One region of the Klebsiella sp. MISC125 genome, then DNA from elsewhere that is predicted to be linked to it. Evidence: predicted binding sites of a transcription regulator. Region 1 holds the regulator's gene; the other holds the start of a gene.
What was found. The regulator LexA, encoded in region 1, represses DNA repair genes until DNA is damaged. The targets are predictions, from matches to a motif close to TNCTGTATGTACATACAGNA.

Region 2: the regulator LexA is predicted to act here: its motif matches at 3,007-3,026, upstream of metR (HTH-type transcriptional regulator MetR).

Annotation. Positions count from the first base shown of each region.
Region 1 is NZ_CP180448.1:5,801,197-5,807,236, reverse strand. Features, by position in the region: gene plsB (glycerol-3-phosphate 1-O-acyltransferase PlsB) at 1-1,867, opposite strand, end outside; gene ACMYSL_RS27190 (diacylglycerol kinase) at 1,997-2,365, shown strand; gene lexA (transcriptional repressor LexA) at 2,488-3,096, shown strand; gene dinF (MATE family efflux transporter DinF) at 3,168-4,484, shown strand; gene ACMYSL_RS27175 (CsbD family protein) at 4,621-4,830, shown strand; gene zur (zinc uptake transcriptional repressor Zur) at 4,923-5,438, opposite strand; gene ACMYSL_RS27165 (cupin domain-containing protein) at 5,552-6,040, shown strand.
Region 2 is NZ_CP180448.1:5,956,747-5,962,786, reverse strand. Features, by position in the region: gene pldB (lysophospholipase L2) at 1-302, shown strand, start outside; gene yigL (sugar/pyridoxal phosphate phosphatase YigL) at 346-1,146, shown strand; gene ACMYSL_RS27895 (carboxylate/amino acid/amine transporter) at 1,235-2,134, shown strand; gene metR (HTH-type transcriptional regulator MetR) at 2,022-2,975, opposite strand; gene metE (5-methyltetrahydropteroyltriglutamate--homocysteine S-methyltransferase) at 3,093-5,354, shown strand; gene ACMYSL_RS27880 (PTS transporter subunit EIIC) at 5,591-6,040, shown strand, end outside.

The DNA of each region.
Region 1 (6,040 bases):
ACAGCGACGGCATCACCAGCATGTGGGCGATGTTGTTGCGGTAATAGGTCATCAACACTGCCTGCTCGCGCGGCAGAATGATGATATCGCCAATGGTGTCTTTCTCGACTTCGAACTTGTTCATCTGTAGCGCGTGGTCGATAAGCTCGCTGGCGGAGGCCTCAGGTGTTGTGGCATCCGGCGAATAAGGCACGTTGCGCAGCAGAGCGAGATAGCACTCCAGCTGTTCGGTGAGCTGCTCGCGGGTCAGAGAACGCTGACGTGAGGCCAGCAGCGCGGTACAGCACAGGTTCATGGCGTTTGCCGCGCCGGCGTTATTGATACGCACCATCAGATCGGAGGCGATATTGTTCACCGTCGGCGTCAACCATGACGGACGGACCGCTTCGATAGGATCGATAGCCTCGCGCCAGTCAGGGACATGCTGATTGAGATAGGTCATCAACGGCAGCGGTTCGCCGAAGTTGACGTAGCCCTGGCCGAGGTTGCGCAGCTTGCTGAGGCCTTTCAACATCTGCGGCAGGCTCTCTTTCTCTTTCGTCGCCCCGCGCAGCTCTTTGGCGTAGGTACCGACTTCCATCACGTGCTCGTAGCCAATATAAATCGGCACCAGGGTGATAGGGCGGGTACCGCCGCGCAGCATCGCCTGGATCGTCATCGACAGGGTGCCGGTTTTTGGGTCCAGCAGGCGTCCGGTACGTGAACGACCACCCTCAACGAAGTACTCCACGGAGTAACCGCGACTGAACAGCTCGCCCAAATATTCGCGGAACACCGTCGAATAGAGCTTATTCCCTTTGAAGGTGCGGCGAATAAAGAACGCGCCACCACGACGGAAAATCGGCCCGGCAGGCCAGAAGTTCAGGTTGATACCGGCGGCGATATGCGGCGGCACCAAACCCTGGTGATAGATGACGTAAGAGAGCAGCAGATAGTCCATATGGCTGCGGTGGCACGGAACATAGACTATCTCGTGGCCTTCATGCGCCAGCTGGCGTACGCGCTCGGCGTTATGGACGTTAATGCCCTGATACAGCCGGTTCCAGGTGAAACCCAGTACGCGGTCGGTCAGACGAATCATTTCATAAGAGAAGTTTGCGGCGATCTCTTCCATCAAGGCGATGGCGTTTTGCTGGGCCTTCTCGTGGGAGATTTTCTTGCTACGCGCTTCGTCTTCTACCGCGCGGGCAATGGCTTTTGACGCCAGCAGCTTGTTGAACAGATCCTGGCGCGCAGGTAGGCGCGGGCCGACCGCCGCCAGACGCTGACGGGCGAAGTGCATACGCGCCACGCGGGCCAGCTTTTGGGCGATAATTTTATCGGTACCGTGCTCGTCTGCCATTTTACGCAGAGAGACCGAAGGCGAGAAACGCACAAAGCTGTCGCGACCCAACCACAGAACGGCGAAGAATTTTTGAATGCCGTTTAGCATACGCAGCGGCGGGTTCACTTCGCCTTTTTCACGCCCTGGAGCACGACCAAACATCACAGAAACCGGCACCATCTGCACGTCAAGATCGGGATGGTTACGGTGCAGATCCAGGTAATCATGGAACAGCTTGATGGATTCTTCTTTTGGCGTGTAGTAGGTGAAAACACGCGGGCCGCCGTGAATAAACACGTAGCGGGGAAGCAGGGTACCATCGATCTCCAGCGGCTCAAGCGGGTCCGGTAACTCATGTTCCAGACATTGAGCGCGAAGCGTCAGCAGGTCCGCCTTCGAATTGTAGGGCAGGACGTACATGATGGGACGTGAGGTATCCAGGCCCAATTCCTGAGCAGGTTGTGCCGGAATTGACTTGCTTTTTACCAGTGCCCTTAATGGTAAATTCAGTAATTTATAGTAAATTCGTTGCCAGCCAGACATAGACGATGTGAAGCCTCTGGTTAATCATGCAAATGCGCCGCAAGAATAACAGAAAGTGCGCAAAATTTCCGTTGTAACGCGGCAAACGCGTACACTCATTGACGTCATTTACATAAAAAGGTTTGTTTGATGGCCAATAATACCACTGGGTTAACTCGAATCGTTAAAGCAGCGGGGTATTCCTGGAAAGGATTCCGTGCGGCGTGGATCAATGAGGCCGCATTTCGTCAGGAAGGCATCGCTGCCATTATTGCCGTGGTGATAGCCTGCTGGCTGGATGTCGATGCCATCACGCGCGTTTTGCTGATTGGCTCGGTCCTGATAGTGATGATAGTTGAAATTATTAACAGCGCGATCGAAGCGGTTGTTGACCGTATTGGCCCTGAACATCATGAGTTGTCTGGCCGCGCGAAAGATATGGGTTCTGCGGCGGTCCTGTTGGCGATTATTATCGCGTTGATCACATGGGGAACGCTGTTGTGGGCAAACTACCGCTAAGTCTTGCCATAGCGGCTCGCAAAACGGAAAGAAACTCCTGATTTTTGTGTGAAATATGGTTCCAAAATCACCGTTAGCTGTATATACTCACAGCATAACTGTATATACACCCAGGGGGCGGAATGAAAGCGTTAACGACCAGGCAGCGAGAGGTGTTTGATCTCATTCGGGATCATATCAGCCAGACGGGCATGCCGCCGACGCGTGCGGAGATTGCTCAGCGCTTGGGGTTTCGTTCCCCAAACGCGGCGGAAGAACACCTGAAAGCGCTGGCGCGTAAAGGCGCAATCGAGATCGTTTCCGGTGCCTCCCGCGGTATCCGTCTGCTGACGGAAGAAGAAAACGGCCTGCCGCTTGTCGGCCGCGTCGCAGCAGGTGAACCACTGCTCGCACAGCAGCACATCGAAGGCCACTACCAGGTCGATCCGGCAATGTTTAAGCCGAATGCCGATTTTCTGCTGCGCGTAAGCGGAATGTCGATGAAAGACATCGGTATCCTGGATGGCGACCTGCTCGCGGTACATAAAACTCAGGATGTGCGCAATGGCCAGGTTGTTGTGGCCCGCATTGACGATGAAGTCACCGTGAAGCGTCTGAAAAAACAGGGTAACGTCGTCGAACTGCTACCTGAAAACAGCGAATTTACCCCGATCGTGGTGGATTTACGCCAGCAAAGTTTCACTATTGAAGGTCTGGCTGTCGGCGTTATCCGCAACGGCAACTGGCAGTAACCTCTTCATCTCGCAGCATCATCTGATGCATGGTGCTGCGCTGTTTTCCCTCTTCATTTGGGCTCTTCCCCATGCTTTTTAACGCCGCCGATAAAGCCCTGTGGCGCTTAGCGCTGCCCATGATTTTCTCCAATATCACCGTTCCTTTGCTGGGGCTGGTGGATACCGCCGTTATTGGTCATCTTGATAGTCCGATTTATCTGGGCGGCGTTGCGGTTGGCGCGATGGCGACCAGCTTTCTCTTCATGCTGCTCCTGTTTTTGCGCATGAGTACTACGGGTTTGACGGCTCAGGCATTCGGCGCGAAAGATCCGCAACGGCTGGCGCGTGCGCTGGTGCAGCCGCTGGGGCTGGCACTGGCTGCCGGGATAGCCATCGTCCTATTCAGAATGCCGTTAATTAATCTGGCGCTGCACATCGTCGGCGGCAGTGATGCGGTGCTTGAACAGGCCCGCCGTTTCCTCGAGATTCGTTGGCTGAGCGCTCCGGCATCTCTGGCAAATCTAGTGCTGCTGGGCTGGCTGTTGGGCGTGCAGTATGCCCGTGCACCGGTGATCCTGCTGGTTGTCGGCAATGTACTCAACATCGTGCTTGATTTATGGCTGGTGATGGGCCTGCATATGAACGTGCAGGGCGCAGCTCTGGCGACCGTAACAGCTGAATACGCCACCTTTTTCATCGGACTCGTTATGGCGAAGCGCGTGCTGGTACTACGGGGCGTTTCGCTATCGATGCTGAAAAACGCCTGGCGCGGCGATGTGCGTCGTCTCCTTGCGCTGAACCGCGACATTATGCTGCGCTCGCTGCTGCTACAGCTATGCTTTGGGGCGATGACGGTATACGGTGCCCGGCTCGGCGCTGATGTTGTAGCGGTCAATGCGGTGTTGATGACGATGCTGACCTTTACCGCCTACGCGCTGGATGGTTTCGCCTACGCCGTGGAGGCGCACTCCGGGCAGGCTTACGGTGCCCGCGACGGCAGCCAATTGCTTGAGGTCTGGCGTGCGGCCTGCCGTCAGTCAGGCATGGTAGCGCTGGCGTTTGCGCTGATTTACAGCCTTGCTGGCGAGCAGATTATCGCCTTGTTAACGTCGCTCCCTTCTCTGCAGCAGCTTGCCGACCGCTATCTCATCTGGCAGACAATACTGCCGGTCATTGGCGTCTGGTGCTACTTGTTGGATGGTATGTTTATCGGCGCAACGCGCGGTGCCGAGATGCGTAACAGCATGGCGGTAGCGGCGGCGGGATTCGCCCTGACGCTGCTGACGGTGCCGGTTCTTGGTAATCATGGTCTATGGTTGGCGCTGGCGGTGTTTCTTGCCCTGCGCGGGGCTTCACTGGCGATTGTCTGGCGGCGTCACTGGCAGCGCGGCACCTGGTTTTCATAGCGTGCATTGTTCAGATGGTGGTTAAAGATTCCGAATAATAAATCTTACTCAGAATACTCATCTATAGTTAAGTCATGTCCGGCACACAGCGGGCTGTTCATTCACCGAACGATCACCGAACGATGAGGATGACATGATGAATAAAGATGAAATCGGCGGTAACTGGAAACAGTTGAAAGGTAAAGCGAAAGAACAATGGGGCAAACTTACCGACGATGATATGACCGTCATCGAGGGTAAGCGCGACCAGCTGGTTGGCAGAATTCAGGAACGCTATGGATACGCCAAAGACCAGGCCGAGAAAGAAGTGAAGGATTGGGAAACTAAAAACGATTATCGCTGGTAGCGACTAACGTTCGTGTTTTAACCCGTGGTTATTGCCTGCCCGAATGGTACATGGAGGTACCTATACCCTTGATTCCCGCTGCGGCTAACGCCTCAGCGGGCTTTCTTTTTGATCTGGATGGTGTGGTCATGATGGCAGTGCCCTGGCGTACTGCACGCTTCCACCTCCACACAGGCGGCGCACAGGCCGTGAGCTTCAATCACATTGTGACGCAGGGCAAAACCCATTCTTGCCGCCAGCGTATGCATAATATCTTCTACACCTTCCGCGCACTCTTCTTTGACGCTGCCGCAGCGGTCGCAGATAAACATCGCCGAGCTGTGGGTTGGCTGATCGAAAAGGTGGCACAGTACGTAGCTATTGGTGGACTCCACCTTATGCACGAACCCTTGCTCCAGCAGAAACTCCAGCGCCCGATAAACCGTCGGCGGTTTAGCCTGAGGTTCTTTTTCGCGCAGCAGATCGAGCAGGTCATAGGCGCTAATAGCCCCTTTTTGCAGGCTCATTAGACGCAACACTTCAAGGCGCTGCGGGGTCAGGCGCACGCCACGCTGCGCGCAGAGCTTTTCAGCATGCGCTAACATTTGTTGCGAAGTGGTCTTATCCATGAGCGTCCTCTGGTTGCGTGAATTCGAAGCTGTTACTTTATCACGATCCCAGTAAAACACCGAGACCCGCCAGGTGTGCTATACATGATGCATCTCATTTTCGGGAAAAAACGATGAAACGACCTGATTGCATTCGACATTGGCGCGAACTGGAAGGTGCGGACGATTCCACCTATCCCGACAGTACGGAGCTTTTCTCTATTGGCGCACCGTTGGCGCGCGGCCTGCGCCTGAACCGCTTAGGGATTCATCACGAGCGCTTGCTGCCCGGGCGTCGTACCTCTTATCCGCATGCGGAAAGTGACGAAGAAGAATTTATCTACGTGCTGGATGGTTATCCTGAAGTGTGGATCAACGGCTATCTCTGGAAGCTGGAGCCGGGGGATAGCGTCGGTTTTCCTGCCGGAACCGGCGTTTGCCACACTTTCCTTAACAACACCGAACAGGAAGTTCGCCTGTTAGTGGTGGGGGAGGCGAACAAAAAATTTAATCGCATTTACTATCCGCTTAACCCCGGTTATGCCGCCACGCGCCAGGATCGCTGGGTCGATCATCCACCGCAGTTTTTTGGCCCGCACGACGGTAAGCCGCGGAGAAAATAG
Region 2 (6,040 bases), 160 kb from region 1:
TGCGGGTCGGCGGGCCGACGTTCCACTGGGTGCGTGAGGGGATCCTCGCGGGCGAAGAGGTGTTGGCTGGGGTAGAAAAAGACGTCACGCCAACTTTGTTGCTCCAGGCTGAAGAAGAGCGGGTGGTTGATAACCGTATGCACGATCGCTACTGTGAACTCCGTGCCGCTGCCGGTCATCCCTGTGAAGGGAATAAGCCGTTTGTCATAGAAGGGGCATACCATGAGATCCTTTTTGAAAAGGACGCCCTGCGCTCAGTCGCGCTGAATGCTATCGTCGATTTTTTCCGTCGACATAATTAATCTGGCGAAACGCTAGTCGCCCTGCTTAGAGGTTAAAATTTTTATGTACCAGGTTGTTGCGTCTGACTTAGATGGCACGCTGCTTTCCCCCGATCACTGCTTAACTCCCTACGCTAAAGATACGCTGAAGCTGCTTACCGCACGCGGTATCAACTTTGTGTTCGCGACCGGCCGCCATTACATTGATGTTGGGCAAATTCGCGATAATCTCGGCATTAAATCCTACATGATCACCTCCAATGGTGCGCGGGTGCACGATAGCGAAGGGAATCAGATCTTTGCTCACAACCTTGACCGCGATATCGCCACCGACCTGTTTGAGATGATGCGCAACGATCCGGCGATTGTGACCAACGTTTACCGTGAAGATGAGTGGTTTATGAACCGCCATCGTCCTGAGGAGATGCGTTTCTTCAAAGAGGCAGTGTTCAACTACAAGCTGTATGAGCCGGGCGAGCTGGACCCTGAGGGGATCAGCAAGGTCTTTTTCACCTGTGATAAGCATGAGCAGCTACTGCCGCTGGAGCAGGCGATCAACGCGCGCTGGGGTGACCGCGTAAACGTGAGTTTCTCTACCGTGACCTGCCTGGAAGTGATGGCAGGCGGCGTATCGAAGGGTCATGCGCTGGAAGCAGTGGCGAAAATGCTCGGCTATAGCCTGAAAGAGTGCATCGCCTTCGGCGACGGCATGAACGATGCGGAAATGCTGTCGATGGCGGGTAAGGGCTGCATTATGGTTAACGCGCACCAGCGCCTGAAGGACCTGCATCCTGAGCTGGAAGTGATCGGCAGCAACGCCGATGACGCCGTACCGCACTATCTGCGTAAACTGTATCTCGACTAAAAAAGATTGACAACTGCTCTATAATTGAGCAGTTGTCAACTGACCTCTTCGCTACAATGAGTGTTCTTTAATCTACGAGACATTCATTGTGGCGCTACTGATTATCACCACCATTCTGTGGGCCTTTTCCTTTAGCCTGTACGGCGAATATTTGGCGGGTCATGTCGATAGCTATTTCGCGGTGCTGGCGCGCGTTGGCCTGGCGGCGCTGGTGTTTTCACCCTTCCTGCGTACGCGTGGACAAAGCCTGACAACTATTGGCTTGTATATGCTGGTGGGCGCGATGCAGCTTGGCATCATGTATATGTTGAGCTTCCACGCCTACCTCTATTTGACGGTCTCTGAGCTCCTGCTATTTACCGTTCTGACGCCGCTCTACATCACCCTAATCTACGATCTCATGAGCCGACGTCGCCTGCGCTGGGGCTATGCCTGCAGCGCGCTGCTGGCGGTTATTGGCGCAGGAATTATTCGTTATGACCAGGTGACCAACCATTTCTGGACCGGTCTGATCCTGGTACAGCTCTCCAACATCAGCTTCGCTATCGGGATGGTGGGCTATAAGCGCCTGATGGAAACGCGCCCGATGCCGCAACATAACGCTTTCGCCTGGTTCTATATCGGGGCGTTTCTGGTGGCGGTAGTTGCCTGGACTCTGATGGGTAACGCGCAGAAAATGCCAGAAACGTCGCTACAGTGGGGCATTCTGGCCTTTCTTGGCGTGGCGGCGTCGGGAATCGGTTATTTTATGTGGAACTACGGTGCCACCCAGGTGGATGCTGGTACGCTCGGCATCATGAACAATATGCACGTGCCTGCCGGGCTGCTGGTGAACCTTGCCATCTGGCAGGAGCAGCCCCGCTGGCCGAGCTTTATTATTGGAGCTCTGGTGATCCTGGCCTCGCTATGGGTCCATCGGCGTTGGGTCGCTCCGCACTCCTCACAAACGGTAAGTGGTCGCAAGCGTGGTTCCGCGCTGAGCGAATAAACGCCTCGGTGGCCGGCTGCCGCTGCTCGCCATCGCGCACTGCGGCGTACAGCCGGCTCCACAGTCCCTCGCCCAGGGTTTTGGTCACCACCAGGCCCTGGCGTTCAAAGTTTTCTACTACCCAGTGCGGCAGGGCAGCGATACCCATCCGTGCGGCCACCATCTGAATTAACAGTAACGTATTGTCGACGCTCTTCAACTGCGGGCTGATCCCTGCAGGCTGTAAAAAGTGACGCCAGATATCCAGGCGCGCGCGCTGCACCGGGTAAATCAGCAGCAGCTCGGTGGCTAAATCCTCAGGCGCAATCCGCGTTTTTGCCGCTAGCGGATGATCCGGCGCCATCACCAGACGCACTTCAAAATCAAACATCGGTGAATAGTGCAGACCGCTGCGCGGCAGAATATCAGAGGTCATCACCAGATCCAGCTCACCCTGCTGCAACCCCGGCTGCGGGTCAAAGGTGACTCCGGACTGAAAATCCACTTCCACATGGGGCCAGCGGGTGCGGAAATTCTCCAGAGCCGGGGTGAGCCATTGAATACAGCTATGGCATTCGATGGCGATACGCAGACGGGTTTGCTGCGGTTCATTGCAATCCTGCAAGGCGCGGCTAATTTGCGGCAGTACCTGATTGGCTAGCTGTAGCAGGATCTCTCCCTGTGGGGTAAAGCGCAGCGGCTGGCTCTTACGCACAAATAGACGAAAGCCAAGGCGCTGTTCCAGATCGCTGAACTGGTGGGACAAGGCGGATTGGGTCTGGTGCAGGGCCGCAGCCGCGCCTGCCAGAGAACCGCTATTCCGCAACGCCTGGAGCGTTTTCAGGTGTTTAATTTCGATCATGAAAGTCCTTCACTTCGGCATGAATAATTTGCGCTTGAGGAATATACAGTAACTGCCAATTATGGATGTGTAAACATCTGGATGGCTAAATACAAAAAATTCCATAAGAGGCATAACATGACAATCCTGAATCACACCCTCGGTTTCCCTCGCGTTGGCCTGCGTCGCGAGCTGAAAAAAGCGCAAGAGAGCTACTGGGCGGGCAACAGCTCCCGCGAAGAGCTGCTGGCGGTTGGGCGTGAGCTGCGTGCTCGCCATTGGGATCAGCAGAAGCAGGCAGGCGTTGATCTGCTGCCGGTGGGCGATTTCGCCTGGTACGACCATGTTCTGACCACCAGCCTGCTGCTCGGCAACGTGCCGGCTCGTCATCAGAACAAAGACGACTCCGTCGATATTGATACCCTGTTCCGCATTGGCAGAGGTCGCGCACCGACCGGTGAACCGGCTGCCGCCGCGGAGATGACCAAATGGTTTAACACTAACTACCACTACATGGTGCCGGAGTTCGTGAAGGGCCAGCAGTTCAAACTGACCTGGACTCAGCTGCTGGATGAAGTGGACGAAGCGTTGGCGCTGGGCCACAAGGTCAAACCCGTTCTGCTGGGGCCGGTCACTTACCTGTGGCTCGGTAAGGTGAAAGGCGAGCCGTTCGACCGCCTGAGCTTGCTGAACGATATTCTGCCGGTTTACCAGCAGGTGCTGGCTGAGCTGGCAAAACGCGGCATTGAGTGGGTACAGATTGATGAACCAGCGCTGGTGCTCGAGCTGCCGCAGGAATGGCTAGCGGCCTTCCAACCGGCTTATGAGGCGCTTAGAGGCCAGGTTAAGCTGCTGCTGACCACCTATTTTGAAGGCATTACGGCGAACCTTGAGACCATCACCGCGCTGCCGGTGCAGGGTCTGCACGTTGATTTTGTTCACGGTAAAGATGACGTAGCAGAGCTGCATCAACGTCTGCCTGCCGACTGGCTGCTCTCTGCGGGGCTGATCAATGGTCGCAACGTCTGGCGCGCCGATCTCACCGAGAAATACGCGCAGATTAAAGACATCGTCGGTAAACGCGATCTGTGGGTGGCTTCTTCTTGTTCCCTGCTGCACAGCCCGATCGACCTGAGCGTGGAGACTCGTCTGGATGCGGAAGTGAAGAGCTGGTTTGCCTTCGCCTTGCAAAAATGCGCCGAGCTGGCGCTGCTGCGTGATGCCCTGAACAGCGGTGATACTGCCGCAATTACCGAATGGAGCGCGCCGATCCAGGCCCGTCGCCACTCGACTCGCGTGCATAACGCGGCGATCGAAAAACGCCTGGCGGCGATTACCGCTGAGGACAGCCAGCGCGCGAGCGCCTATAAAGTGCGTGCCGAAGCGCAGCGGGCGCGCTTTAAGCTCCCGGCCTGGCCGACCACCACTATCGGCTCTTTCCCGCAAACCACGGAAATTCGCGGCCTGCGTCTGGACTTCAAAAAGGGCAATCTCGATGCGAATAACTATCGTACCGGCATAGCAGAGCACATCAAGCAGGCGATTGTGGAGCAGGAGCGCCTGGGGCTGGACGTGCTGGTGCACGGTGAAGCTGAGCGTAACGACATGGTGGAATATTTCGGTGAACACCTGGACGGTTTTATCTTCACCCAGAACGGCTGGGTGCAGAGCTACGGCTCCCGCTGCGTTAAACCGCCAGTAGTGATCGGCGATGTTAGCCGCCCGCAAGCGATCACCGTTGAGTGGGCAAAATACGCCCAGTCGCTGACCGACAAACCGGTAAAAGGAATGCTGACCGGTCCGGTGACCATTCTTTGCTGGTCATTCCCGCGCGAAGACGTGACTCGTGAAACCATCGCGAAGCAGATTGCGCTGGCACTGCGTGATGAGGTAGCAGACCTGGAAGCCGCCGGGATCGGTATTATCCAGATTGACGAACCGGCGCTGCGCGAAGGTCTGCCGCTGAAGCGCAGCGACTGGGATGCCTACCTGGCGTGGGGCGTCGAAGCTTTCCGCATCAACGCCGCCGTGGCGCAGGATGACACCCAGATCCACACCCATATGTGTTATTGCGAGTTTAACGACATTATGGATTCCATTGCCGCGCTGGATGCCGACGTCATCACCATTGAGACCTCGCGTTCCGACATGGAGCTGCTGGAGTCGTTCGAAGAGTTCGACTATCCGAACGAAATCGGGCCGGGCGTCTACGATATTCACTCGCCGAACGTCCCAAGCGTGGAGTGGATTGAAGCCCTGCTGAAGAAAGCGGAGCAGCGTATCCCAGCAGAGCGCCTGTGGGTGAACCCGGACTGCGGCCTGAAAACCCGCGGCTGGCCGGAAACCCGTGCCGCGCTGGCTAACATGGTCAAAGCCGCGCAGAACCTGCGTCAGGGGTAATGTAGAATTACCCGTCTCTCAGACGATGGTGAACCCGTAGGTCGGGTAAGGCTCTAGCCGCCACCCGACAAAATGCAGCACACGCTATAAATCAAACTGTGGGAGGCTTCGGCCTCCTTTTCTCATTATTCCCCCGCCAAAAACGATCGTTAATTCGCCTTTATGATCGTCCTCACAAACGTAATAACATTATATTGTTATAACAATTGCCACCAAAATAATAAAGGAACCTCTGTATGGACTACAACCAGGTGGGAAATGCGATTGTGAAGCACTGCGGTGGCCTGTCGAATTTGCTGCATGTCACCAACTGTATGACCCGCGTCCGAATGACCATCGGTGAGCAATCACAGGTGGATATCGCCGCGCTCAAAAGTATCGACGGCGTGCTCGGCGTAGTGGAGGACGATACCTTGCAGGTGATCGTCGGGCCGGGGAAATCGACCAAAGTTGCGAATGTGATTAACGCGCTGCTGAAAGACCAGCCTGCGGGTGACGCGCCGCTCAGCAGCGTAGAGCAAAAAGCAAAGCTCGCGCGGGAGAAAGCGAAAAAGCAGACCCGCACTAAAGTTATCCTCAAACATATCGCCAATATCTTTGTACCAATTCTACCGTCGCTGATTGCGGCCGGTATCCTGATGGGCATTAACAACGTGCTGGTCAACTCCGCTGCTTCCTGGGCGCTG